2 regions of the Streptomyces sp. NBC_00461 genome follow, and region 2 is predicted to be linked to the other one. Evidence: riboswitches for the same ligand, from Rfam matches in the RefSeq annotation. Region 2 holds a riboswitch; the other holds the start of a gene.

Region 1 (7,238 bases), 5.2 Mb from region 2:
GGAGTCCAGCACCTCCTCGTTGCGCAGCCGGCGGGCGAACATGCGGGCCGCGCGCATCGGGCCGACCGTGTGGGAGCTGGACGGGCCGATGCCGATCGAGAACAGGTCGAAGACCGAGATGGCCACGGGGACTCCTCACTCTGGGGTGGCGGGGGTGCCCGGACAGGCACCCCCGCCGGGAACTACTTGGTCAGGCCGGGGTACAGCGGGTGCTTGTCGGCAAGGGCCTTGACCCGGGCCTTCAGCGATTCCACGTCGGCCTCCCCGAAGGGAGAAGCCGCCTTGAGCGTCTCGGCGATCACGTCCGCGACCTCGGCGAAGTCCTCGGCCGTGAAGCCGCGGGTGGCGAGGGCGGGCGTGCCCACCCGCAGCCCCGACGTCACCATCGGCGGGCGCGGGTCGTTCGGGACGGCGTTGCGGTTGACCGTGATGCCGACCTCGTGGAGACGGTCCTCGGCCTGCTGCCCGTCCAGTTCGGACTCGCGCAGGTCGACGAGGATGAGGTGGACGTCGGTGCCGCCGGAGAGCACGTTGACCCCGGCCTCCCGGGCGTCGTCGGCCGTCAGACGCTCGGCGAGGATGCGCGCACCCTCCACCGTACGCCGCTGGCGCTCCTTGAACTCCTCGCCGGCGGCGACCTTGAAGGAGACCGCCTTCGCCGCGATCACGTGCTCCAGGGGACCGCCCTGGAAGCCCGGGAAGACGGAGGAGTTCAGCTTCTTCGCGAACTCCTTCTTCGCGAGGATGATCCCGCCGCGCGGACCGCCCAGCGTCTTGTGGGTGGTGGAGGTGACCACGTCCGCGTAGTCGACGGGGTTCGGGTGCAGCCCCGCGGCCACCAGGCCCGCGAAGTGCGCCATGTCGACCCACAGGTACGCCTCGACCTCGTCGGCGATCCTGCGGAACTCCGCGAAGTCCAGCTGCCGCGGATACGCCGACCACCCGGCGATGATCACCTTCGGGCGGTGCTCCTTGGCCAGCCGCTCCAGCTCCGCCATGTCGACGAGACCGGCGTCGTCGACGTGGTAGGCGACGACGTTGAACTGCTTGCCGGAGAAGTTCAGCCGCATCCCGTGGGTCAGATGCCCGCCGTGCGCCAGGTCCAGGCCGAGGATGGTGTCGCCGGGCTGGGCCAGCGCGAACAGGGCGGCCTGGTTGGCGGAGGCGCCGGAGTGGGGCTGGACGTTGGCGTACTCGGCGCCGAACAGCTCCTTGACCCGGTCGATGGCGATCTGCTCGGCGACGTCGACGTGCTCGCAGCCGCCGTAGTAGCGGCGGCCGGGGTAGCCCTCGGCGTACTTGTTGGTGAGGACCGAGCCCTGCGCCTCCATGACCGCGACCGGGGCGAAGTTCTCCGAGGCGATCATCTCAAGGGTGGACTGCTGCCGGTGCAGCTCGGCGTCGACCGCGGCGGCGATCTCCGGGTCGAGCTCGTGCAGGTGCGTGTTCAATGCGGACATGCGTCTACGGCCCCTCAGCCGGCGTTCTGGGCGGTGTACTCGTCGGCGGAGAGCAGGTCGCCCGGCTCGTCCGTGAGGCGGACCTTGAAGAGCCAACCGCCCTCGAAGGGGGCCGAGTTCACCAGGGACGGGTCGTTCACCACGTCCTCGTTGATCTCGGTGATCTCACCGGTGACGGGGGAGTACAGGTCGCTGACCGACTTGGTCGACTCCAGCTCGCCGCAGGTCTCGCCCGCGGTCACGGCGGAGCCCACCTCGGGAAGCTGGGCGTAGACGACATCGCCGAGCGCGTTGGCCGCGAACTCCGTGATGCCGACCGTCGAGACGCCGTCCTCGGCGGCCGACAGCCACTCGTGCTCCTTGCTGTAGCGCAGCTGCTGGGGGTTGCTCATGGCCTGAATTCTCCTGTACGCGAGGGAGTGCTGATGAATGGGTGACTGCTGGATACGCGTGTGAGCAGGAAAGATATGCGCGCGGTCACGTCCGTGGACGGGCCGCCCACCGCCCAGTCTCTACTTCCGGCGCTTGTAGAACGGCAGCGGCACGACCTCGTACGGTTCGTGAGCGCCCCGGATGTCCACGCCCACCCCGGGTGCGCCCGGGGCCGCGTGCGCCGCGTCGACGTACGCCATCGCGATCGGTTTGCCCAGCGTGGGGGAGGGCGCACCGGAGGTGACCTCGCCGATCACCTCACCGCCGGCCACGACCGGGTACCCGGCGCGTGGGACCCGGCGGCCCTCGGCGACCAGGCCGACCAGGACGCGCGGCGGGTTCGACTCGGCGCGTGCGGCGGCCTCTTGCAGGGCCTCGCGGCCCACGAAGTCGCCCTCCTTCTCGAACTTCACCACCCGTCCGAGCCCGGCGTCGAAGGGCGTGAGCGAGGTGGACAGCTCATGCCCGTACAGCGGCATGCCCGCCTCCAGGCGCAGGGTGTCCCGGCAGGACAGTCCGCAGGGGACGAGGCCGACGGGCGCGCCGGCCTCGGTCAGCGCCTGCCACAGCTTCTCCGCGTCACCGGGGGCGACGAACAGCTCGAAGCCGTCCTCGCCGGTGTAGCCGGTGCGCGCGACGAGGGCCGGGACACCGGCGACGGTGCCGGGCAGGCCGGCGTAGTACTTCAGGGCGTCGAGGTCGGCGTCGGTGAGGGACGAGAGGATGCCCGCGGCCTCGGGGCCCTGCACGGCGATCAGCGCGTACGCGTCACGGTCGTCGCGCACCTCGGCGTCGAAGCCGGCGGCCCGCTCGACGAGCGCGTCCAGCACCACCTGGGCGTTGGAGGCGTTCGCGACGACCAGGTACTCGCTCTCGCCGAGCCGGTAGACGATCAGGTCGTCGAGGATGCCGCCGTCGGCCCGGCAGATCATGGTGTAGCGGGCGCGGCCGACGCCGACGGAGGCGATGTTGCCGACCAGGGCGAAGTTCAGGAGCTGGGCGGCCTGCGGGCCGGTCACGGCGATCTCGCCCATGTGGGAGAGGTCGAAGAGTCCGGCCTTCGTCCGTACGGCGAGATGCTCGTCGCGCTCGGAGCCGTAGCGCAGGGGCATGTCCCAGCCGGCGAAGTCGGTCATCGTCGCACCGAGGGAACGATGCAGGGCGTCGAGCGCGGTACGACGGATGTGGGTACTGCTCATCGGACGGTCGTCTCCCAGGGCATAGCGGGACAGGCGAGGGCATTCCTCCCCATCTGTCATCGGAACCTGAGAGGTTCGCCATGACCGCGCGCGGCATGGCTTGCACCGTGGGTGGGACCACCGGGAAACGGCGGCCCGCTTTTCAGATGTGCCTCGCCCGCGCGGTAACGGGGCCTGAGAGATTCAAGGGAGGGACTTGCTCCTTCGGCGCCCCGGCAGACAGTGCTGCTGGGGACTCTCCCGCGCGGATTCAAACGGCCGGTATGCAGTTGGCGCGCACATCATCGCACGGCGGGTCCGCGGGCGGCAGGCCGGACCTGGCACCTCTTTGTAACTGGCTTGTGGCAAGGCGATCACGAAAACACCAGACACCGCGCATTACCTTCTCTTTACACTTGAAGGGCAGGGGACTCCGTACCCGGCCCCAGGGGAGGACGATCACGGTGGACAGGACCACGGCGTACGCCACGAGCTCGGCCGTCGCGCTGCCCGAGCAGCCCGCGGCCCCGGCCCAGGAGGCGTGCGCGGTCCGGCCGGAACCCGTGGTCCGCGATCTGCGCGAGCGCTCGGGCCGTAGCCCGCACGCCCTGCTCTTCGGCCCCCGCGACCTGGTGGTGATCACCGGCCTGCCCGGCAGCGGCAAGTCCACGCTGATGGAGCGCGCGGTGCGCGGCGTCCGTATCGACTCCCAGGACGCCCGCGACCGCTGGGACGCCCGCGCCTCCCGCTACCTGCCGTACGCGGTCTACCGCCCCCTGGTCCGGCTCGCCCACTACGCCGGGCTGCACCGCGCCCTGCGCGGCGGCGAGGGCGTCGTCGTGCACGACTGCGGCACGCAGGCCTGGGTGCGTGGCTGGCTGGCCCGCGAGGCACGGCGCCGCGGCGGCCTCCTGCATCTGGTGCTGCTCGACGTCACCCCCGGCGCGGCGCTTCGGGGCCAGCGCGAGCGCGGCCGCGGCGTCTCCCGCTACGCGTTCCTGCGGCACCGCACGGCGGCGGGCCGGCTGATCCGCGCGGTGGAGCGGGGCGATCTGCCCGAGGGTGTCGGCTCGGCGGTGCTGCTGGACCGGGACGCGGCGGACGTACTGCGCAGGATCGGCTTCACGGGCTGACCCCTTTGTCCGTCCCACCCGTTAGCCTTTCCGGGCACACCAGTGGTTCTCAGCAGGCAGTGGTTCTCAGCAGGCGGTCGGACACAGATGGACTTCCCAGCGGATCTTCCCGCGGACTTTCCCGTACAGGCACACCCCCATCCGCACGGCGGATGGCCAGGCAACGAACTGGAGGAGGTGCTGTCGGCCTCCCTCGGCATGCCCTCGGCGGGTGGCCGGATCATCGAGGTGCTCGGACGCAGTTTCCTCTGGGTCCCGTTGCCCGGCGGCGGTGGCCCGCACAGCGGCCCCCTCGACCTGCCGACGCTGGAGATCGAGGGCCAGGGCTATGTCCCCGTCTTCAGCTCCGAGGAGCAGTTCCGCCAGGTCGTCGGCTCCCACATGTCGTACACGATCGCCCCGGCCGTCGAGTTCGCCCGCGGGCTGCCCCCGCAGGTGGGCCTCGCGATCAACCCGGACGGAGTGGTCGGCGTCCCCCTCCCGCCGGCCGCGGTCGCCGAGCTGTGCCGGGCGGGCCGCACCCCGCTGGACGGCCTGGCCTCCGGAGCCCGCGTCAAGCTCTTCGAACCGGACTGGCAGGACGACCCGGTCGACTTCCTGGCCGCGGCCTGCGCCGAGTTCGCGCAGACGGGCGTGGTCGTCACGGCCCGCCGCTGCCTCGCCGTCGTCGAGACGGCCGACCCGGTGATGTTCGTGGGCGTCGAACTCTCCCTGCGGGAGGGCGACCTGCGGGCGCTTCCCCTGGCCGCCCTGGAGCGGGCGGCGACCGCGGTTCCCACCCCGTGGCCGGTCAACCTGGTCCTCCTGGACGTGACGGACGACCCGGTGGCGAACTGGATGCGAGAGCAGGTGCGCCCGTTCTATACGGGCGATCACCTGTGAGCGCCGCAAGGGGCGAAGGCACAACAAGTCCGGAGCCCCCGGGCGCTTAAGCTGTTGGCAGAAGTGGGGCAACTTCCAGAAGGGGCGGTACACGTGAGCGCCAGCGGCACCACGACCGGGACGGTCGAGCACATGCTGCGCCAGGTGACGCCGGGGCGCTACGACGCCTACGAGGCACTCCTCCGCGCACTGGCCGCCCCCGGCGCCGGCCAGATCTGGATGCTCCTGTGGCACGGCCAGGCGGGCTCCCCGGACGCCCAGTACGGAAACATGGAGGTCGAGGGCTACGGCTACGCCCCGTGCGTCACCTCCGCCCAGGAGCTCTCGGCCAGCGGCTGGAACAGGTCGTACGAGGTGGTCGACGGCCTGGACGTGGCCCGGACCCTGTACCCCGACCACTTCGGCCTCTGGCTCAACCCGCACGCCCCGGGCGGCGGCCTGGGCATCCCCTGGCTCGACCTGCGCCGTATCGCCACCGGCCTGGAGCGCCAGGCCGCCGGTCCGCTGCGCCTGTCGGATCCCGCGATCGAGATCCCGCAGTTCTACGCCCTGCTCGCGCAGAACGCCCACCGCACCCCGTCCGTCCGCTCGCTGCGCCGGGCCTGGGTGCAGCCGGCCCTCGGGGCGCCGTATCTCGCCATCGGCCTGGACGTGTACGACACGAGCCCGCCCGCGGTGGACTCGGTGCGGGCCATGATGCAGCAGTCCATCGGCGCCGTCCCGGACGGACTGCCGGTGTCGACGGTGGCGATGTCCGACGAGTACGACCCGGTCGCCCTGTGGATGCGCGCGAGCGCCCGCCCCTTCTACGACCGCGAGGCCCACGCGGCGGCCCCGGCGCAGGCCCCGGCCCAGGCGCCGGTGTCCGGGTACGGCTACCCCCCGGTGCACGGCGGATACTGAGACGGCAGGCTTGGTCCGTACCGGGCTGGCCTGATCTTCGCGCGTAGATAGCGCCAGAAGATCCCTCCATGTCCAGGATGTCCGCAATGAACCCCGTCCGACCGCTGTTACCCGCTGTCCGGATAACGGAACACACCAGCCTGCATCACGTTTACGCATCCTTTCCCCGCCAAGTCTGGCAACAGATCGCCAAAGCGTTGAAGACTCCCGCTCCAGGGGGGTTCGCCCCCGTGTATTACGGACTGATCACGCCGCTACAGCGGCAAGTGCGGGCCGGCTACCGCCGGTTGAGAGGGGTCCCTGCCAGATGACGGCACCATTGCACGAGCCGACCGCGGAAGCGGCCCCGAGCGCGGCCGAAGAAGCGGCGGTCGCCACTGCCGGTGAAAAGGCAGTTCAGGGGCGTTCCCTGGGCCGGATCGCCTGGGAGCGCCTCAAGCGGGACAAGCTCGCCCTCGCGGGCGGCATCGTCGTGCTCGCCCTCATCGTGATCGCCCTGCTCGCTCCACTGCTCACGGACCTGATCGGACAGGACCCCGACGCCTACCACGAGAGCCTGATCGACCCGCTCTTCGGTACGCCCAAGGGGTCCCTGGGCGGCATCAGCGCCGATCACCTGCTGGGGGTCGAGCCGGTCAACGGCCGCGACATCTTCGCCCGTGTCCTCTACGGTGCCCGGATCTCGCTGCTGGTCGGCTTCCTGTCCGCGATCGTCGCCGTCGTGCTCGGCACGTTCCTGGGCGTCCTGGCCGGTTTCTTCGGCGGCTGGGTCGACTCGGTCATCAGCCGCGTCATGGACGGTCTGCTCGCCTTCCCGCAGCTGCTCTTCATCATCGCCCTGGTCTCCGTCATGCCGAACGAGATGCTCGGTCTGACCGGATCCAGCGTGCGCGTGTTCGTGATGATCCTGGTCATCGGATTCTTCGGCTGGCCCTACATCGGACGCGTGGTTCGCGGCCAGACGCTCTCGCTGCGTGAGCGCGAGTACGTCGAGGCCGCCCGATCGCTGGGCGGCGGGCGCTTCTACATCCTGTTCAAGGAACTGCTGCCCAACCTCGTCGCCCCCATCATCGTGTACACGACGATGATGATCCCCACCAACATCCTGACCGAGGCGGCACTCAGCTTCCTGGGCGTCGGCGTCAAGCCGCCCACGTCCTCGTGGGGGCAGATGCTCTCGACCGCGATCGATTACTACGACTCGGACCCCATGTTCATGGTGGTGCCCGGCGTGGCGATCTTCATCACCG
Region 2 (7,238 bases):
GAAGACGGCGGGCAGCAAGGTGGAGGGCGTGGAGTTCCCCGAGTCCGCGGACGCGATCAACGACTACCCGATCACCCTGCTCAAGGACTCGAAGAACCCTGAGACCGCCAAGGCGTTCATCGCGCTCGTGCAGTCCGCCGAGGGCCAGAAGGTCCTGTCCGAGGCCGGGTTCCTCAAGCCGTGACCTCGACCGACAAGTCCGACGCCGCGGCCGACACCCTCCAGGGCGGCCCGCGGCGCGGACCTGTCCGGTCGGGCCGCCGCGGGGTTCCGCTGCCCCTGCTGGTCCCCGCGCTGATCGGCCTGGCGTTCCTCCTGCTGCCCCTGGTCGCCCTGCTCGTACGGGCCCCGTGGAGCACCCTCCCCGAGCAGCTGACCAGCACCGAGGTGTGGCAGGCGCTGAAGCTGTCGCTGGTGTGCGCCACGGCGGCGACCGCGGTGAGCCTGGTCGTCGGCGTCCCGCTGGCCTGGCTGCTGGCCCGCACGGACTTCCCCGGACGCGGTTTCGTACGTGCCCTGGTGACCCTCCCGCTCGTGCTGCCCCCCGTGGTCGGCGGCGTGGCCCTGCTGTTCGCCCTCGGCCGCAACGGCGTGGTCGGCCAGTGGCTGGACTCCTGGTTCGGCATCACGCTCCCCTTCACCACCGCGGGGGTCGTCGTCGCGGAGTCCTTCGTCGCCATGCCGTTCCTGGTCATCAGCGTGGAAGGCACCCTGCGTGCGGCAGATCCTCGCTACGAGGAGGCGGCCGCCACCCTGGGCGCGTCCCGCTTCACCGCGTTCCGCCGGGTCACCCTGCCGTTGATCGCGCCGGGCATCGGGGCCGGCGCCGTGCTGGCCTGGGCACGTGCCCTGGGCGAGTTCGGCGCGACGATCACCTTCGCGGGCAACTTCCCGGGCCGCACTCAGACCATGCCGCTCGCGGTCTACCTGGCCCTGCAGAACAACCCCGAGGCGGCCATCGCCCTCAGCCTGGTCCTACTGGCGGTCTCGATCGCAGTACTGGCGGGCCTACGGGACCGCTGGATGACGCCGTCATGACGAGCCCGCGCCGGAGGCCGATCCGATGACGAACACCCACCCCGCAGCCGCCGACGGCGCTCGGCCCCCGAAGGGGCAACCCGCGCCCGACAACGAAAGCACCACGGGTGGTGCGGGTGAGAACACGTACCCGGCCGAAGGCCGGCCACCCCCCACACACCCGAACCCGCACCCGCACCCCTCCGACGGCCTCGACGCCCACCTGGTGGTCGACCGGAAAACCTTCCGCCTCGACGTAACGCTCACCGCCGCCCCCGGAGACGTGGTCGCCGTGCTCGGCCCCAACGGGGCAGGCAAGACCACCGCCCTACGCGCCCTCGCCGGCCTCGTCCCGCTCAGTGGCGGCCATCTGCGGCTGGACGGCGCCGAGTTGGACCGTACGCCACCCGAGTCCCGCCCGGTCGGCGTGGTCTTCCAGGACTACCTGCTCTTCCCCCACCTGACAGCCCTCGACAACGTGGCCTTCGGCCCGCGCTGCCAGGGTGCCGGCAAAGCGGAGGCCCGCGCCCTGGCCGCCGAGTGGCTGGAGCGCATGGGCCTCGCCGAGCACGCCGGCGCCAAGCCCCGCCGTCTCTCCGGCGGCCAGGCCCAGCGCGTCGCCGTCGCCCGCGCCCTGGCCATCCGCCCCCGGCTGCTGCTCCTCGACGAACCGCTGGCCGCCCTGGACGCCGGTACCCGCCTCGACGTACGGTCCCAGCTCCGGCGCCACCTGGCCGAGTTCGAGGCGGTGGCGGTCCTGGTCACACACGACCCGCTGGACGCCATGGTGCTGGCCGACCGGTTGGTGGTCGTCGAGCACGGCCGCGTCGTCCAGGAGGGCACGCCCTCCGACATCGCCCGCCATCCCCGTACGGACTACATCGCCCGACTGGTCGGCCTCAACCTCTACCGCGGACAGGCCGACGGCCACACCGTCCGCCTCGACACCGGCCCGGCCATCACCACCACCGAGGTCCTGTCCGGCCCGGTCTTCGTGGCGTTCCCACCGAGCGCCGTCACCCTGTTCCGGGACCCGCCCACCGGCTCCAGCGCCCGCAACCACTGGCGCTGCGAGGTGGCCGGCCTGGAGACGCACGGCGACCAGATCCGCGCGGACCTCACCGGCGAACTCCCGCTGGCCGCCGACCTCACCACGGTCGCCGCGGCCGAACTCGACCTGCGCCCGGGCGCAACGGTCTGGGCGACGGTCAAGGCCGTACAGACCCACGCATACCCTGCATAAGGCCCTCAAAGCCCTACCGTGATGCCATGACCCTGAGCATCCGAAACCAACTCCCCGGCACCGTCACCGCCATCACCCCCGGCGAGGCGATGGCCACCGTCGGCATCCGCCTCGCCGGCGGCCAGGACCTCACCGCGGCGATCACCCTTGAAGCCGTGAACGACCTGGCGCTCGCCCCGGGCTCCGCGGTCCGCGCCCTGGTGAAGTCGACAGAGGTCTCCCTCGCCACCGGCCCGGTCAAGGGCCTGTCCATCCGCAACCAGCTGCCCGGCACGGTCACCGCGGTCACCTCCGGCGGTGCGATGGCCTCCGTCAAGGTGGCCGTCGAGGGCGGCGAACTCACCTCCGCGATCACGAGGGACGCCGCCCAGGACCTCGGTCTGGCTTCCGGCACAACGGTCGTCGCCCTGATCAAGTCGACCGAGATCTCGCTCGCTACGGCATAACGCGAAGAGGCCCCGCCGAAGCGGGGCCCCTCGTTTCCGGCTCAGTCCTCGTACGCGTCCAGCGGCGGGCACGAGCAGACCAGGTTGCGGTCACCGAAGGCCTGGTCGATCCGACGCACCGGCGGCCAGTACTTGTCGGCGACCGACACCCCGGCCGGGAAGACAGCCTCCTCACGCGTGTACGCGTGCTCCCACTCCCCACCGAGCGCGGCGGCCGTGTGCGGCGCACCCCGGAGCGGGTTGTCCTCGGCCGGCCACTCGCCCGCGCCGACCTTCTCGATCTCCGCACGGATGGCGATCATCGTGTCGCAGAACCGGTCCAGCTCGATCAGGTCCTCGGACTCGGTCGGCTCGATCATCAACGTGCCGGCCACCGGGAACGACATCGTCGGCGCGTGGAACCCGTAGTCGATCAGCCGCTTGGCGACGTCGTCGACGCTCACACCGGTCGCCCTGGTCAGCGGTCGCAGGTCGATGATGCACTCGTGCGCGACCAGGCCGCCGGGGCCGTTGTAGAGCACGGGGTAGTGCGGTTCGAGCCGCTTGGCGATGTAGTTGGCGCTGAGGACCGCCACCTGCGTGGCACGCTTCAGGCCCTCGCCGCCCATCAGCCGGACGTACGCCCACGAGATCGGCAGGATCCCCGCGGAACCCCACGGAGCCGCCGATATCGGCCCGACACCCGTCTCGGGACCGGCCGCCGGCTGCATCGGGTGGTTCGGCAGATACGGCGCCAGGTGCGCGCGCACACCGACCGGACCGACCCCGGGACCGCCGCCGCCGTGCGGGATGCAGAAGGTCTTGTGCAGGTTGAGGTGCGAGACGTCACCGCCGAAGTGCCCCGGCTTGGCAAGCCCCACCAGGGCGTTGAGGTTGGCCCCGTCGACGTACACCTGCCCGCCGGCCTCGTGCACCTGCGCGCAGATGTCGGCGACATGCTCCTCGAACACACCGTGCGTGGAGGGGTACGTGATCATCAGCACGGACAGCTCGTCGCGGTACTGCTCGATCTTCGCCCGCAGGTCCTCGACGTCGATCTCGCCGTCCTCGGCGGTCTTCACGACGACGACCTTCATGCCGGCCATGACGGCGCTGGCGGCGTTCGTGCCGTGTGCGGAGGACGGGATCAGACACACGGTCCGCTGCTCGTCGCCGTTGGCCCGGTGGTATCCGCGGACGGCGAGCAGCCCGGCCAGCTCGCCCTGCGAACCGGCGTTGGGCTGCAGCGACACCTTGTCGTACCCGGTGACCTCGGCGAGCCGCTCCTCCAGCTCACGGATGAGCGTGAGATACCCCTGCGCCTGCTCGGCGGGCGCGAACGGGTGCAGCTGCCCGAACTCGGGCCAGGTGACCGGCTCCATCTCCGTGGTCGCGTTGAGCTTCATGGTGCAGGAGCCCAGCGGGATCATGCCGCGGTCGAGCGCGTAGTCGCGGTCGGCGAGCCGGCGCAGGTAGCGCAGCATCGCGGTCTCGGAGCGGTGCTGGTGGAAGACGGGGTGGGTGAGGAATGCGTCGCTGCGCAGCAGGGCCTGCGGGATCGCTTCCCCGGCGGCCTCGTCCAGCGCCTCGATGTCGCCCTCGACCCCGAACGCGGCCCACACGGCGCCCAGTTGGGCCCGCAAGGTGGTCTCGTCACAGGCGATCGACACCTGGTCGGCGTCGACGAAGTGGAGGTTGACGCCGTTCTCACGTGCGGTGGCCACCACCTCGGCGGCGCGGCCCGGCACGCGCGCGGTGAGCGTGTCGAAGTACGAGCCGTGCACGACCTCGACGCCGCCGGCGGTGAGCCCCGCGGCGAGGATCGTGGCGTACCGGTGGGTGCGCTGCGCGATGCCCCTCAGCCCGTCGGGCCCGTGGTACACGGCGTACATACCGGCCATGACGGCGAGCAGTACCTGGGCGGTGCAGATGTTGCTGGTCGCCTTCTCGCGACGGATGTGCTGCTCGCGGGTCTGCAGCGCCAGCCGGTAGGCCTTGTTCCCGTCGGCGTCCACGGACACCCCCACGAGCCGCCCGGGCAGGCTGCGCGCGAACTTCTCGTGTACGGCCATGTAGCCGGCGTGCGGCCCGCCGAAGCCCATCGGCACACCGAACCGCTGCGTCGTACCGACGGCGATGTCCGCACCCAGCTCACCGGGCGACTTCAGCAGCGTCAGCGCGAGCAGGTCGGCGGCGACGGTGACGAGCGCGCCGAGCTCGTGCGCCTGGTCGATCAACGCCTTGATGTCGCGTACGACACCGGAGGCACCCGGGTACTGGACGAGCACGCCGTTGATCTCACGCCCGGCGATCTCCGCCGGAATGCCCTCGCTGAGGTCCGCGACCACGACCTCCACGCCCGTCGGCTCGGCGCGGGTCTCGATCACGGCGACGGTCTGCGGCAGCACGTCCGCGTCGATAAGGAACAGGCCCTTCTTGTTCCTGCCCATGCGCCGGGACAACGCCATCGCCTCGGCGGCGGCCGTGCCCTCGTCGAGCAGCGAGGCACCGGAGGTCGGCAGCCCGGTGAGGTCGGCGACCATCGTCTGGAAGTTCAGCAGGGCCTCCAGGCGCCCCTGCGAGATCTCCGGCTGGTAGGGCGTGTAGGCCGTGTACCAGGCGGGATTCTCCATCACGTTGCGCAGGATCACGGGCGGGGTGAAGGTCCCGTAGTACCCGAGCCCGATCATGGAATCGAGAACCTGGTTGCGATCGGCCAGCGAACGCAGCTCGGCCAGCACCTCGGCCTCGGTACGCGCGCCCGGCAGATCCAGGGCATCGGCGTTCTTGATCACATCCGGCACCGCGGCGGCCGTGAGCTCGTCCAGGGAGCCGTAGCCGACATGCGCGAGCATCTTGGCCCGAGCCTCATGATCGGGGCCGATGTGACGCTGCTCGAAGGGGATCCCCTTCTCGAGCTCGGAGAGCGGAATGCGATGGGCGGTCATTTGCGGAGGCCTCCTGGTCTGCCACGACCTTCGAGGGGTACCACGGCGCGGGTACCCGATCGGCCTCCCCCTCTGTCATCTCGACCTGAGAGCTTCACCGGACCATCCGAGGATGTCCGGCTTTCACCGTCGGTGAGAGCGGAAGCCGTCGACACCCGCCCTGCTTTCCAGAGTGACCTCGTCCGCGCGGTACGTGAGCCTGAGAGATTCCGGGGAGGATTTGCTCCTTCGGCGCCTCCGGTGGCGTCCGGAGGACTCTCCCGCACGGGGTCAGCAGCCGCTGTCAGCCTACCAGCGAGCGCACCACCCGGTCCTTCGAGTGGCCGCCTGCCCCGATGTGCTCTTTTGTAGTGCTTACGAATGAGTTGCGACCAAGTGGAGGGCCCGTGCAGACCGACATCGATCCGCGCAACCTGATCGGCCGCAAGGCGTTCGACCGCAGCGGCACCAAGCTCGGCACCATCGACGAGGTCTATCTCGACGACGCGACGGGCGTGCCGGAGTGGGCGGCCATACGCACCGGCCTGTTCTCCCGGGACGCCTTCGTCCCCCTGAAGCCCAGCGAACTGGTCGAGGGCACCCTCCACGTCCCCTTCGACCGCTCCCTCATCAAGGACGCCCCCGACTTCGGGGTCGGCCGCCATCTCTCCCCCGAACAGGAACTTCAGCTCTACCACCACTACGGTCTCGACATCGCCTCTCCTCCCTCGGTCCCGGACCGGTCCTTCGGCAGGATCGCCGGCACGGAGGACGCCGACGCCTGAGGTGCACGTCAACACGGAACCCCGTCCACGGAAGCCGCGGATCCACCCGCCACCAACGGCAGCGGATCCGCCATCTCCAGCTCGGGGTCGTCGGTCCGGAACGTCCGCACCCGCCCGGGCTCCGAGTCGGGCGTCTCGAACCGCACGGTGACCCGCCCGAGGCCGCTGCCCTGCACCCACCCGTGCCCGAACTCGGCATGCCGCACATCGTGCCCCGCGGGCCAGCGCCGCTCGGCGGGTGCCTCCTGCTCCGGTGCGGGTTCGTCCGCCGTCTCCTCCACCGTCACCTCCGTCCGCTCCCCCGCGGCCTGCGCGAACAGATCCTCCTGCGTGTAGTCGGCGAGCCCGCTGACCCCGACACCGAGCAGTCGTACGCCACCCGTGGTGTCCACCATGTCCAGCAGCCGGGCGGCCGCCTCCCGCACCACCCCCGGATCGTCGGTGGGCCCCCGCAACGTCTCGGAACGCGTCAGCGTCGAGAAGTCGTAGCGGCGCACCTTGAGCACGATGGTCCGCCCCGAAAGCCCCGCCCCGCGCAGCCGCCGCACGCATCGCTCGGCCAGCCGCTGCACCTCAAGGCCCACCCTCAGCCGGTCGTGGATGTCCACGTCGTAGGTGTCCTCGACCGACACCGACTTGGTCTCCCGCTCCGCGACCACGGGCCGGTCGTCGTGCGCCAGCGCCATGGCGTGCAGCGCGTGCCCGTGGGCCTTGCCCAGCAGCCGGACCAGCTCGTCCTCGCCCGCCTCGGCGATCTCGTCGACCGTGGTGATCCCGGCCCGCCGCAGATGGTCCCCGGTCGCAGGCCCTACCCCCGGCAGCGTCCGCACCGACATCGGCC

Evidence for each region. Region 2 has a riboswitch for glycine ahead of gcvP (aminomethyl-transferring glycine dehydrogenase). Riboswitches for the same ligand answer to the same signal wherever they lie in the genome.
Region 1: linked by a shared signal. The riboswitch ahead of gcvT (glycine cleavage system aminomethyltransferase GcvT) and the one ahead of gcvP (aminomethyl-transferring glycine dehydrogenase) in region 2 are both predicted to bind glycine.

What each region holds. Positions count from the first base shown of each region.
Region 1 is NZ_CP107902.1:6,835,905-6,843,142, forward strand. Features, by position in the region: gene OG870_RS31990 (L-serine ammonia-lyase) at 1-126, opposite strand, end outside; gene glyA (serine hydroxymethyltransferase) at 183-1,460, opposite strand; gene gcvH (glycine cleavage system protein GcvH) at 1,475-1,852, opposite strand; gene gcvT (glycine cleavage system aminomethyltransferase GcvT) at 1,973-3,091, opposite strand; glycine riboswitch at 3,135-3,243, opposite strand; glycine riboswitch at 3,244-3,344, opposite strand; gene OG870_RS32010 (AAA family ATPase) at 3,529-4,203, shown strand; gene OG870_RS32015 (enhanced serine sensitivity protein SseB) at 4,291-5,085, shown strand; gene OG870_RS32020 (enhanced serine sensitivity protein SseB C-terminal domain-containing protein) at 5,179-5,988, shown strand; gene OG870_RS32025 (ABC transporter permease) at 6,296-7,238, shown strand, end outside.
Region 2 is NZ_CP107902.1:1,621,240-1,628,477, forward strand. Features, by position in the region: gene modA (molybdate ABC transporter substrate-binding protein) at 1-184, shown strand, start outside; gene OG870_RS07940 (ABC transporter permease) at 181-1,038, shown strand; gene OG870_RS07945 (ABC transporter ATP-binding protein) at 1,064-2,260, shown strand; gene OG870_RS07950 (TOBE domain-containing protein) at 2,287-2,706, shown strand; gene gcvP (aminomethyl-transferring glycine dehydrogenase) at 2,748-5,633, opposite strand; glycine riboswitch at 5,811-5,906, opposite strand; gene OG870_RS07960 (PRC-barrel domain-containing protein) at 6,020-6,397, shown strand; gene OG870_RS07965 (DNA polymerase IV) at 6,406-7,238, opposite strand, start outside.